DNA from 2 places in the Streptomyces sp. NPDC041968 genome. Region 1 is predicted to be linked to the other one. Evidence: riboswitches for the same ligand, from Rfam matches in the RefSeq annotation. Region 1 holds a riboswitch; the other holds the start of a gene.

Region 1 (5,438 bases):
CGTCCTCGACGGTGTCCGTCACGAAGTGGGAGAGCGGGTCCTGGCCGACGGAGCCGACCACGTCGGCGAGTTCGCGCGGCTTGTGGGTGCGGGTGTCGCGGCCGGCCACGGTGACCCGGCCGCTCAGCGTGCCGCCGGTGAAGTGCGGCACGAGGCCGCTGACGGCACCGAGCACGGTGGACTTGCCGACGCCGGACGGACCGGCGAGCAGGACGAGTTCGCCTTCGGGAACCTCGAAGTCGATGCCCCGGACGGTGGGCGCGGCCGCGCCGTCGTACGTGACCGACACGTCCTCGAAGCGGATCACGACGACTCCTTGGCGGGTACGGGATCGGGGGCGGGGGCGACGAACGCCGGAAGCAGGCCGATCAGTACGGCCGCCGCCGGCCACAGTGGCAGGGTGGGGGCGACCAGGGGGACCACTCCGGGGTGCAGGGCAGCCGGCTCGCGGGCGGCGGCGAGGAACATCAGGGCCGCGACCGCGACGCCGGAGGCGGTGACCAGCCAGGCGCGGGCGTCCCAGCGGTCGGGGCGGTAGCGGGTGCGAACGGTCCGGCGACCGCCGAGCCACAGCCCGGCCAGGGCCGCGGCGACGCCGAGCACGAGCACCGGGACGCCGTACGTGCCGCCCGCGGCGGTCAGCAGCCCGTACGTCCCCGCGCAGACGCCGAGCAGGCCGCCCAGGGTGAGCGCGGCGGTGGTCCGGCGTACGGGGGCGGGGACCTGGGCGGTGCGGCCGTAGCCGCGGGCGTCCATCGCGGCGGCGAGGGCGACGGAGCGCTCCAGCGCGCCCTCCAGCACCGGGAGTCCGACCTGGAGCAGGCCGCGCACACCCCTGTCGGGTCGCCCCCGCAGGCGGCGGGCGGCGCGCAGGCGCTGGACGTCGGCGATGAGGTTCGGGGCGAAGGTGAGGGCCACGACGACGGCCACGCCCATCTCGTACAGGGCGCCGGGGAGGGACCTGAGGAGGCGGGAGGGGTTGGCGAGGGCGTTCGCGGCGCCCACGCAGACCAGGAGGGCGGCCAGCTTCATCGCGTCGTACAGCGCGAAGGCGAGGCCCTCGGCGGTGACCCGGCCGCCGAGCCGGATGCCCTGCGCCCAGTCGGGGAGGGGGACTTCGGGGAGGGTGAAGAGGGTGTGCGTGCCGGGGATGGGGGAGCCCAGGACGGTGGTGAACAGCAGGCGGATGACCAGGACGGCCAGGGCGAGCTTGACGAAGGCGCCGTAGGAGCGGGACCAGGGGGCGTGGGGGCGGCGGGTGATGACCACGTAGGCGGAGACGGTGACGAGGAGGGCGAGGAGGAGGGGGTTGGTGGTGCGGGTGGCGGCGGTGCCGAGGGCCAGCGCCCAGAGCCACCAGGCGCCGGGGTGCAGGCTCTCGGGGCGGTGGCGGGGGGCGGGGCCGCCCGCCCGGGCCGCCGGAGCCTCCCCGGCGGGTGCGTATCCGGCCTCCGCCCGGGTCGCGGCGGTGCGACCGCCCGCGGCCGGGACGTGCGCCGGGGTGCCGGGGGCAGGGTCAGTCGGTGGCATTCCGGCGCCGCCTCGCCTGCCAGGTCGCCGCTCCGGCGAGGACCGCCACCAGGGCGATGCCCGCGTAGAGGCCGACCGAGGGGCCGTCGTCGTCCCGGGTACTCGTCCCGTCCGCGGCCGCCGTCGCCGTCGGCTGCTCCTTCTTCCCCTCCTGCTTCTGCCCCTGCCCCGACACCTGGTCGCCGCAACCCGCCTTCGGGTACCCCGCGATGGCGCACAGCAGGGCGTTGGTGTCGTAGCGCAGGGGGCCCGCGACGGCGGCCAGGGCGTCGGCCGTCGTCGCGTCGGGGGAGACCCGGGCGCAGGCCGTGCGCGGAGCCGGTGGGTTCTCGCCGGCCGGGGCGTCGGACGCGGTGCCGAAGTCGAGGACGAGGGCGACGCGCTTGCTGCCGTCCTCGGCCGGTGTCTTCGCGCAGATCGACGCGAAGCCGGCGGTGCCGCGCGGCTGGGCCGCGTCGTCCGAGTTCTCGCTCACCGAGAAGCGGAAGCCCTGGACGTCGCCGTCGGAGGGGCGGACGAGGGACGGGCCCTGGGTGGCGTAGATCCACCGGTCGCCGTCGCGGTCCCAGAAGGACCAGTAGCGGTAACCGGCGGCCTGCGCCTGGCCCGCGGTCCCGATCAGCAGGAACGCGGCCAGGAAGAGGAGGACGACGCGGCGCCTCACGGCTGCCGCTTCTTGTTGCGGCCGCTCAGCAGGAAGCCGACGCCGATGCCGAAGACCAGGCAGACGCCGACGAACCACCAGACGCCGAAGCCGGAGTCGTCCTTCTCGTCGTTCTCCTTCGCACCGTCCTCGTCGCTCGCGGTGGCGCTGTCGCTCACCTTGCCGCCCTGCGGGCTCGGACCCGTCGCGTTCAGCGCCGCCACCAGGTCGGTGCCGCCGAAGGCACGCGGGTCGGTGCCGGTGGCGTGGGCGGCGAGGATCAGCTGGGCGTAGGCGGCCGGGCCGCTCTGCGCGGCCCACTTGGCGCTGTTCTTCTCCAGCCACGCCAGCGGCTTCGCCGCCTGGTCGGCACCGCCCTGCGCGGCGAGTGCGACGACCGCGTCGGCGGTGTTGCCGTAGTCGGGCTGGTCGGCGGAGCCGCCGAGGGCGGACGTGAGGTGGCCCTTCTCGGCGACGGCCGCGGCGAGGTGGGCGGCGCCGTTCGCGGCGGCCTGCTCGCGGGTGGGCTTCTTCGCGTCGGTGCAGGTGGCGGCGGCGGACTTCGCACCGGCCTCGGTGACCAGGCCCTTGCCGAGCGCGCCGAGGACACCGGCGGCCGTCGCGTCCGCGTTGGCGAGCAGCTTGCCGTCCTTGTCGGGCTGGAAGGCGAAGGCGCCCGCGCCCTTGTCCGCGGCACAGGGCAGCGCGAACGTCAGCAGGGCGTCGTACGGCGACCTGCCGTCCTTGACGACCTGCTCGGGGTCGCTCTCCGTGGCGGTCAGCGCGCCGATGACGACGGACGTGGAGTTGGCGTCGCTGGGGCCGCCGGGGGTGTAGCCCCAGCCGCCGTCCTCGTTCTGCACGGACTTCAGCCACTCGAGGGCGGACTCGACGACGTCGCCGTGCCCGCCGACGGCCCACAGCGCCTGGACGGCGGCAGCCGTGCTGTTGGTGTCGACCATGGTCTTGGCGTCGCAGGCCTTGGCCGGGTCGGCCCGGTACGGGGCGAAGGCGCCGCTCGCGCACTGCTGCCCGGTGAGCCACTCCACGGCGGCCGGCGACGGGACCACGCCCACGGTGTCCTGGGCGAGCAGCGCGAGGGACTGCCGCCAGACGCCGTCGTACTGGGGGTCGGCGGTGCCGTACAGCCCGGAGGACCCGGACGTGGCCGGGGCGGACGCGGAGGCGGACGGTGACGGATCGGCGGCGACCGCGGGCGCGGCGGCGGCGCCGATCACGGCTATGGCGGCCAGGGCCGCGGCGCTGCTGCGACGGCGGACGTTCATGATCGGCGGGTGCCTTTCCCTGCGCGGAGTCGGGCAGCACGGGCACCCCCGGGCGGCTCGGCCCCGTATGCCTCGACGGTGCCCGTGCGCCGGCGGGTGCCGGACACGTGAGCCGGTCACGTCCGCCCGGGGCAGTCCGGCTCACCGGCCGCGCGGGCCCTCACGGGGTGCGGCGAACGGCTCACGGTTGCGGGTCAGCGCCGGAATTGCACCGGCTTCCCCCCGTACGGGTGTGATGACGACGCGGCCACTTTACCCGGAGGCGACAGGGCCGGTCCGGGGCGCCCGTCCGCCCGCCCCGGGGCCCGCCAGGTCGATCAGCCGGCACACCGTCTCGATGTCCGCGCCCACCTGCGCGAGCGACGCCCGGCCGGAGAGCCAGGCGATCAGGGTGGAGTGCCAGGTGTGCTCGACGACGCGGACCGCGGAGAGCTGCTCGGCGGTGGGGGCCTCCGGTCCGCCCATCGCGTCCAGGATGATCGCCGTGGTCTGCCGGGAGACCTGGTCGACCTCCGGGGAGACGCTGCGGTCGGCGAAGGTCAGGGCCCGGGTCATCGCCTCGGCCAGCCGTGGTTCGCGTTGCAGGGCGGCGAAGGCCCGCATCAGCGTCTGCGCCACCCGGTCGGCCGCCGTGGCCCCGGTCGGCGGGCTCTTGCGCAGGGTGCCGTGCAACTGCTCCAGCTGGTCGTGCATGGTCGCGACCAGCAGATGGACCTTGGACGGGAAGTACCGGTAGAGCGTGCCGAGGGCGACCTGCGAGGACTCCGCTACCTCCCGCATCTGCACCGCCTCGAAGCCGCCCCGGCAGGCCAGCCGGGCGGTCGCGTGCAGGATGCGGCGGCGCCGGGCCCGCTGCCGCTCGGTGAGCGGCGGGCCGGCGGGCCGACGCGCCGGACGGGAGGCTTCCGCTTCCGGGTTCTCCACCTCGGCCACCTCCTCCCCCTCGTCCGGCCCGCCGGGCGCCGCACGGGGCGCCCGGCCGTGGCGTGAATCACCTGATCCACTCGTCACAGCGCACCTACCTGCCGGTAGATTCGGAGCCTCTGACGATCAAGTCTGAAACTTGTTCTAGATTAACGTCCCGGCATAGTGTCGCGGGACAATGCAGTGAGAAGGGGGCCCCGAGTGACCGCTGAGGCCAGTCGGACGGGTGCCCGTCCCGAGCCCGCCGCCGACGGCATGCGACCGCTCCGCATCGCGCTCCTCACCTACAAGGGGAACCCGTTCTGCGGCGGCCAGGGCGTCTACGTGCGTCACCTCTCCCGCGAACTGGCCCGCCTCGGCCACCGGGTGGAGGTCATCGGCGCCCAGCCCTACCCCGTGCTGGACGAGGGTCTCGGGGACCGGCTGTCCCTCACCGAGCTGCCCAGCCTCGACCTCTACCGCCAGCCCGACCCCTTCCGCACCCCGAAGCGCGACGAGTACCGCGACTGGGTCGACGCGCTGGAGGTCGGCACGATGTGGACCGGCGGCTTCCCCGAGCCGCTGACCTTCTCGCTGCGCGCCCGCCGCCATCTGCGCGCCCGCCGCGGCGACTTCGACGTCGTCCACGACAACCAGACCCTCGGCTACGGGCTGCTGGGTGACGTGGGCGCCCCCCTGGTCACCACGATCCACCACCCCATCACCGTCGACCGGCAGCTCGAACTCGACGCCGCGGACGGCTGGAAGCGCCGGTACTCCGTGCGCCGCTGGTACGCCTTCACCCGCATGCAGAAGCGCGTCGCCCGCCGCCTGCCCTCGGTGCTCACCGTCTCCGGCACCTCCCGCCGGGAGATCATCGACCACCTCGGCGTCCGGGACGACCGTGTCCACGTCGTCCACATCGGCGCCGACACCGACCTGTTCTCGCCCGATCCGTCGGTGCCCGTGGTGCCGGGCCGGATAGTGACGACGTCCAGCGCGGACGTGCCGCTCAAGGGCCTGGTCTTCCTCGTCGAGGCGCTGGCGAAGACGCGCACCGAGCACCCCCGCGCGCA
Region 2 (5,438 bases), on a different contig from region 1:
GGCCAGCAGGTCGAGCTGGTGCTGGACGTCGAGGTGGTTGGTCGGCTCGTCCAGCAGCAGCTCGCGCGGTTCCTGGGCCAGGGCACGGGCGATCTGCACGCGCTGGCGCTCCCCGCCGGAGAGCGTGTGCCAGGGCCGGTCGGCGCGGTCGGTGAGGCCGGTGCGCTCCAGGGCGGTGCGTACGGCCCGCTCGTCCGCCGCGGTCACGGGGGTCCAGGCGCGGCGGTGCGGGACGCGACCGAGGCGTACGACGTCGAGGACGGTCAGCTCGACGAGGGTGTCGGCATGCTGCTCGACGACGGCCACCCGCCGGGCCACGGCGCGGCGGCCCCAGTCGCCGAGGGGACGCCCGTCGAGGGTGACGACCCCGCAGGTGGGGGCGAGGACGCCGGACAGCAGCCGCAGCAGCGTCGACTTGCCGGAGCCGTTGGGGCCGAGCAGCCCGGTCACGGAACCGGGTCGCGGGGCGAGGCCGACGCCGTCGAGGACCAGCCGTCCGCCCAGGGCACGGCTCACGCGATCGGCGGCGAGGGTGGACGGCTCGGCGGGCGGCTGCCCCGCGGACGTCGGCCCGTGGGTCGTCCGCCCGTCGGTCCCCCGCCCGGCGCCGGCCGTCAACGCGTCCTCTTCGTGCGGTAGAGGACCAGGACGAACGCCGGAACGCCGACCAGCGAGGTCACCACGCCCACCGGCACTTCCTGGGGATCGAGGACGGTACGGGCCAGGGTGTCGGCCCAGACCAGGAAGACCGCCCCGGCGAGCGCGGTGACGGGCAGCAGCCGGGCGTGCCCCGGGCCGACCAGGGCCCGCGCGCCGTGCGGCAGGACCAGGCCGACGAAACCGATCGCGCCGGCCGAACCGACCAGCGCGGCGGTCAGCAGGGCGGTCACGCACAGCAGCACCAGCCGGGTCCGGGCGACCGAGACGCCCAGGGTCGCCGCGGCGTCCTGGCCGAAGGCGAAGGCGTCCAGGGTGCGGGCGTACCCGAGGCACACCACCAGGGCGAGCACCAGCACGGCCAGGCACAGCCCCACCTCGGTCCAGTCGGCCCCGCTGAGCGACCCCAGCAGCCAGAACAGCACACCCCGGGTGGTCTCCGCGTCGGCCGCCGTCGTCACCACGAACGACGTCAGGGCGGCGAACAGCTGCATCGCCGCCACCCCGGACAGCACCACGCGGTCCGTCGTCCCGCCGAGCGTGTGGCTGAGCAGCAGCACCAGCGCGAACGAGCCGAGCGCACCCACGAACGCGCCGCCGGAGACGGTCAGGGCGCCGCCGCCCGCGCCGAGGACGATCACGACGACGGCGCCGGTCGACGCTCCGGAGGAGACGCCCAGGACGAAGGGGTCGGCCAGCGGGTTGCGCAGCAGTGACTGCATCACCGCACCGCACACGGCGAGCCCGGCGCCGCACACCGCGGCGAGCACCGTACGGGGCAACCGCAGGTTCCAGACGATGCCCTCCCGGATCGGAGTCAGCTCCGTCGTCCCCCAGCCCAGGCGGGAGGCGACCACCGACCAGGCGTCGCCCACGCCGATGTCCGCCGGCCCGACGGTGATGGCCACGGCGACGGACACGGCGAGCACCGCGAGCCCGCCGCCCGCACCGGCCAGGCCGCGCAGCACACCGGCCGTGCCGTGCGGCCGGACCTTCCGGGAGGACCGCAGCGCGGTGGTCATCGGCCGAGGCCGTGCTCGCGCAGGGCCGCGGCCACCTTCTCGACGCCCTCGACCGTACGGATCGTGGGGTTCATGGCCTGCCCGCTGAGCAGCACGTACCGCTTCGCCTGCACCGCCTTCATGTTCCTCGTCGCCGGATGCGACTCCAGGAACGCGATCTTCTTCGCGGCCGACTCGGCGGTCTGCGACCTGCGGGTCAGATCGCCGATGACAAGCAGGTCGGGGTCACGGTCGGCCACCGTCTCCCAGTTGATCTGGGGCCACTCCTGCGTGCTGTCGTCGAAGACGTTCTTCGCGCCGAGCGCGTTCGTGATGATGCCGGGCGCGCCGCAGCAGCCCGCCATGTAGGGGGACTCCTGGTTCGCGAACCAGTACAGGACGGTGGCGTTCTCGGCGCCGGTCCCGGCGGCGGCCTTCGCCACCCGGCTCTCCAACCCGGAGACGAGCTTCTCACCCCGTTCCTCCACCCCGAAGACCCGCGCCAGTTCCCGCACTTCGCGGTAGACGGTGTCCATGGTCAGGGGCTCGCTCCGGGAGCCGTCGCCGTCGCCGGTGTTGTCCTTGCCCTCGCAGTCGGCGGGCGAGAGGTACGTGGGAACGCCGAGCTCCTCGAACTTCTCGCGGGGCGCCACCCCGCCCTTGCCCAGGGTGGAGGTGAAGGACGAGGCCACGAAGTCCGGTTCGGCGTCCAGGACCCGCTCGAACGACGGCTGGTTGTCGGCGAGCCGGGGCACCTTCTCGTTCGCCCGCTCAAGACCCTCCAGGACCGGGTCGGTCCAGGTGGCGGTCCCCACCATGCGGTCGGCCAGGCCCAGGGAGAGCAGGATCTCGGTGGTGCCCTGGTTCAGGGACACCGCCCGCTGGGGCGGGGCCTCGACCGTCACCTTCTGCCCGCAGTTGTCGATCGTGACGGAGCGCTTTTGGGCGCCGGCGGGCTTCCCGGACGAGCCGGAGCCCGAGCCGGAACCGCACGCGGTGAGCAACAGGGCCCCCGTCAGGAGCAGGACGGAACAACGGGCGGGACGTGACAGCTGCACGGTGTCGGTTTCCTCAACGTCGGGACCCAGGCGCGGGGTCCGTGCGAACGATCGGTCACCAGCAGGTCTTCGGACTCGGGGTCATCCCGGCGGGACGCCTTCCCGGACCCGGCCGTGACCGTCGTCCAGTGGCTGCTGCCCCGCCCGTCACCCTCACCGCTGCGCGTCAGTTCCGGATTCCCACCGGATTCCCTGACCCGTGCACGCGTAGGCCGCGTTCACGAGTGCGACTGGCGTCCGGAAGCTATCACAGCCCTCTCCCGTACGGTCCGACGGACCTTCGGGCCCCCCGTCCGGGGTGGCCCCTTCGCAGCGGCGCTCAGCGGGCGTCGTCGCGCCCTCGGGCGGCGGAGAAGGTGCGTGCGCTCGGCACCAGGGCGGCGACCGCGGGCGCCGTGAAGCAGACGACCGCGCAGCCCGTGAGCACCGCCGTGACGCCGAAGGCGTCGATGGCGGGGGCGATGAGGGCGAGCCCGACCGGGGCGAGTCCATAGGAGAGCAGGAAGTCCAGGGAGGAGACCCGGGCCAGTTTGTCCGGGGCGACCTCGCGCTGGGCGGCGGTGAACCACGGCACGTTGAACAGCTCGATGCCGACGCCCGCGACGGCGTACGCGGCCATCACGGCGGCCGGGTGCACGGGCAGTACGAGGCTGAGCGGGGCGAGTCCGTAGGCGGCGAGGCCGGCCAGGGCGGCCCAGCCGGGGGAGCGGGGACGCCAGCGGGCGATGAGCAGCGCACCGCCGAGCGCTCCGGCGGTGTACGCGGTCATCGCACCCGCGAGAACGACCTCGGTGCCGTACTCGTCCCGGCTGACCATGGGCAGGGCGACGCCGGTCGCGGAGTAGCCGGTGGCTATCACGGCCGTCAGGGCGCCCAGACCGGCGAGGAACCACGGGTGCCTGCGGGCCTCGCGGACCCCCTCCGCGAACTCGCCCAGGAGGGACGCCCTGCCCGCCCCGGCCGAAGGCTCCGCCGTGTCCTCCCCGGTCCCGGGCCGGGCGCCGCGTCCGGGCACGCAGGCCGCGACGAGCCAGAGAAGCCCGATGCCCACCAACAGGGCCCAGGTGTCCAGGAAGACGGCGAGCAGCGCGGCCGAGGAGGGGCCCACGAGGGTGGTGACCCGTACCGCCAACGTCATGGCGGCGTTGGCCTGTTGCCGGCGACCGGCGTCGACCACCTCGGCGGTCAGGGCCTGGTAGGCGGGTCGGCAGGCGCCTTGGCCGGCTCCGGCCACCGCGGCGGCCGCCGCCATCAGCAGCACCGAGCGGTCCAGGCCGAAGGCGATCACCGGCGCCGCGGCTCCGGCGGCGAGCCCCGCCCACAGCACGACACCCCGGCGGGAGTGCCGGTCGGCCAGGACCCCGGCCACGGGTACCGCGGCGAGGAAGCCGACCGTGCGGGCGGCGAGCAGCAGGCCGAGGTCGGTGGCGGTCAGGGTCCGGTCGAAGACGGCGAGACCCAGCACGAAGGGCAGGGCCCAGGTGGCCAGGCCGGACGCGGTGGCGCCCGTCCACAGGCGCAGGAAGGCCAGGTCGAGCAGGATGGAGCGCTGCTCACGGGGCGGGGACCCGGCGGGGGCGGGAGGGGCGGAGGGGCTGGGCACGAGGGGGCGCTCCTGTCCTGTCGGCGGCGGTGGATCGAACGCGGACCGGCTGCAACGCCCTTGTCGTACTGGGAGGTTGTCCGGCGGTACCGGCCTCGGCAGGCGGCGGGCAGCGCGGCGCGGACATCACACTATCGCAGTGATAATCATTTCCATTAGAGTGCTCCCGGTCGCTGCCTCGTGAGGGATGCCGTGGCCCTGTGTCCCGTTCCACTCGTCGGTCCGGACTGTCTGTCGGGGTCGGGGGCGTGCTAGGTTCACCATATGAAAACGATTTTCATTAGCGAGGGAAAGTGAAGGTCCCGCACATGCCTCCGCCTTCGGCCTCCGGGCCTTCGGTCGGTGAGGTCGAGACCCCGGCCGACCCGGCCGAGGCGCCGGCGCCCCGGCCCGCGGAGGCCGTGCGAGGCCGGCCGCGAGGTCGACTCGCCTCCCGTAAGGGGCTGTTGCTCGGCTGCTCGGCGCTGGTCGCCGTCCTGCTCGTGTCCGTCGTCGTCGCCATCGGGCTGGGCCCCGCGGTCGTCACCCCGGGGGAGACGGCCCGTCATCTGTGGGCGGCTCTCAGTGGCGGGCGGGTCGGCGCGGACGAGGTGACGACGTATCAGATCATCTGGCAGATCCGTACGCCGCGCGTGCTGCTCGCGGCGCTGGTGGGGGCCGGGCTGAGCGCGGTCGGTGTGGCGATCCAGGCCATGGTGCGCAACGCGCTGGCCGACCCCTTCGTCCTCGGTGTCTCCTCGGGCGCCTCCGTGGGTGCTGTCGGGGTCACCGTCACCGGAGGACTCGCGGCGCTCGGCCTCTACGCCGTCTCCGCCGGCGCCTTCGTCGGCGCACTCGTCGCCTCGCTCCTGGTGTACGCCGCCTCCTCCAGCAAGGGCTCGCTGTCGCCGCTGCGCCTCGTGCTGACGGGTGTGGCCATGTCGCTGGGGTTCCAGGCTGTCATGAGCCTGATCATCTACTTCGCGCCGGACAGCGAGGCGACCAGCATGGTCCTGTACTGGACCATGGGCAGCTTCGGAGCCGCGGCCTGGGGCGCGTTGCCCGTCGTCTCCCTCGTGGTGCTGGCCGGCCTGGTGCTCCTGTACCGGTACGGGCGGGCACTGGACGTCCTCTCCCTCG

Evidence for each region. A riboswitch is a leader RNA that binds a small molecule or an ion and turns the genes downstream of it on or off. The one in region 1 is predicted to bind cobalamin.
Region 2: another riboswitch for cobalamin. It lies ahead of ACZ6EG_RS19265 (ABC transporter substrate-binding protein); the one in region 1 lies ahead of ACZ6EG_RS02595 (prenyltransferase/squalene oxidase repeat-containing protein).

Annotation. Positions count from the first base shown of each region.
Region 1 is NZ_JBVJCB010000001.1:560,820-566,257, reverse strand. Features, by position in the region: gene ACZ6EG_RS02610 (ABC transporter ATP-binding protein) at 1-307, opposite strand, end outside; gene ACZ6EG_RS02605 (energy-coupling factor transporter transmembrane component T) at 304-1,530, opposite strand; gene ACZ6EG_RS02600 (SCO2322 family protein) at 1,517-2,194, opposite strand; gene ACZ6EG_RS02595 (prenyltransferase/squalene oxidase repeat-containing protein) at 2,191-3,459, opposite strand; cobalamin riboswitch at 3,594-3,721, opposite strand; gene ACZ6EG_RS02590 (TetR family transcriptional regulator) at 3,712-4,392, opposite strand; gene ACZ6EG_RS02585 (glycosyltransferase family 4 protein) at 4,585-5,438, shown strand, end outside.
Region 2 is NZ_JBVJCB010000007.1:278,560-283,997, forward strand. Features, by position in the region: gene ACZ6EG_RS19255 (ABC transporter ATP-binding protein) at 1-516, opposite strand, end outside; gene ACZ6EG_RS19260 (FecCD family ABC transporter permease) at 615-1,679, opposite strand; gene ACZ6EG_RS19265 (ABC transporter substrate-binding protein) at 1,676-2,716, opposite strand; cobalamin riboswitch at 2,760-2,966, opposite strand; gene ACZ6EG_RS19270 (MFS transporter) at 3,036-4,238, opposite strand; gene ACZ6EG_RS19275 (FecCD family ABC transporter permease) at 4,628-5,438, shown strand, end outside.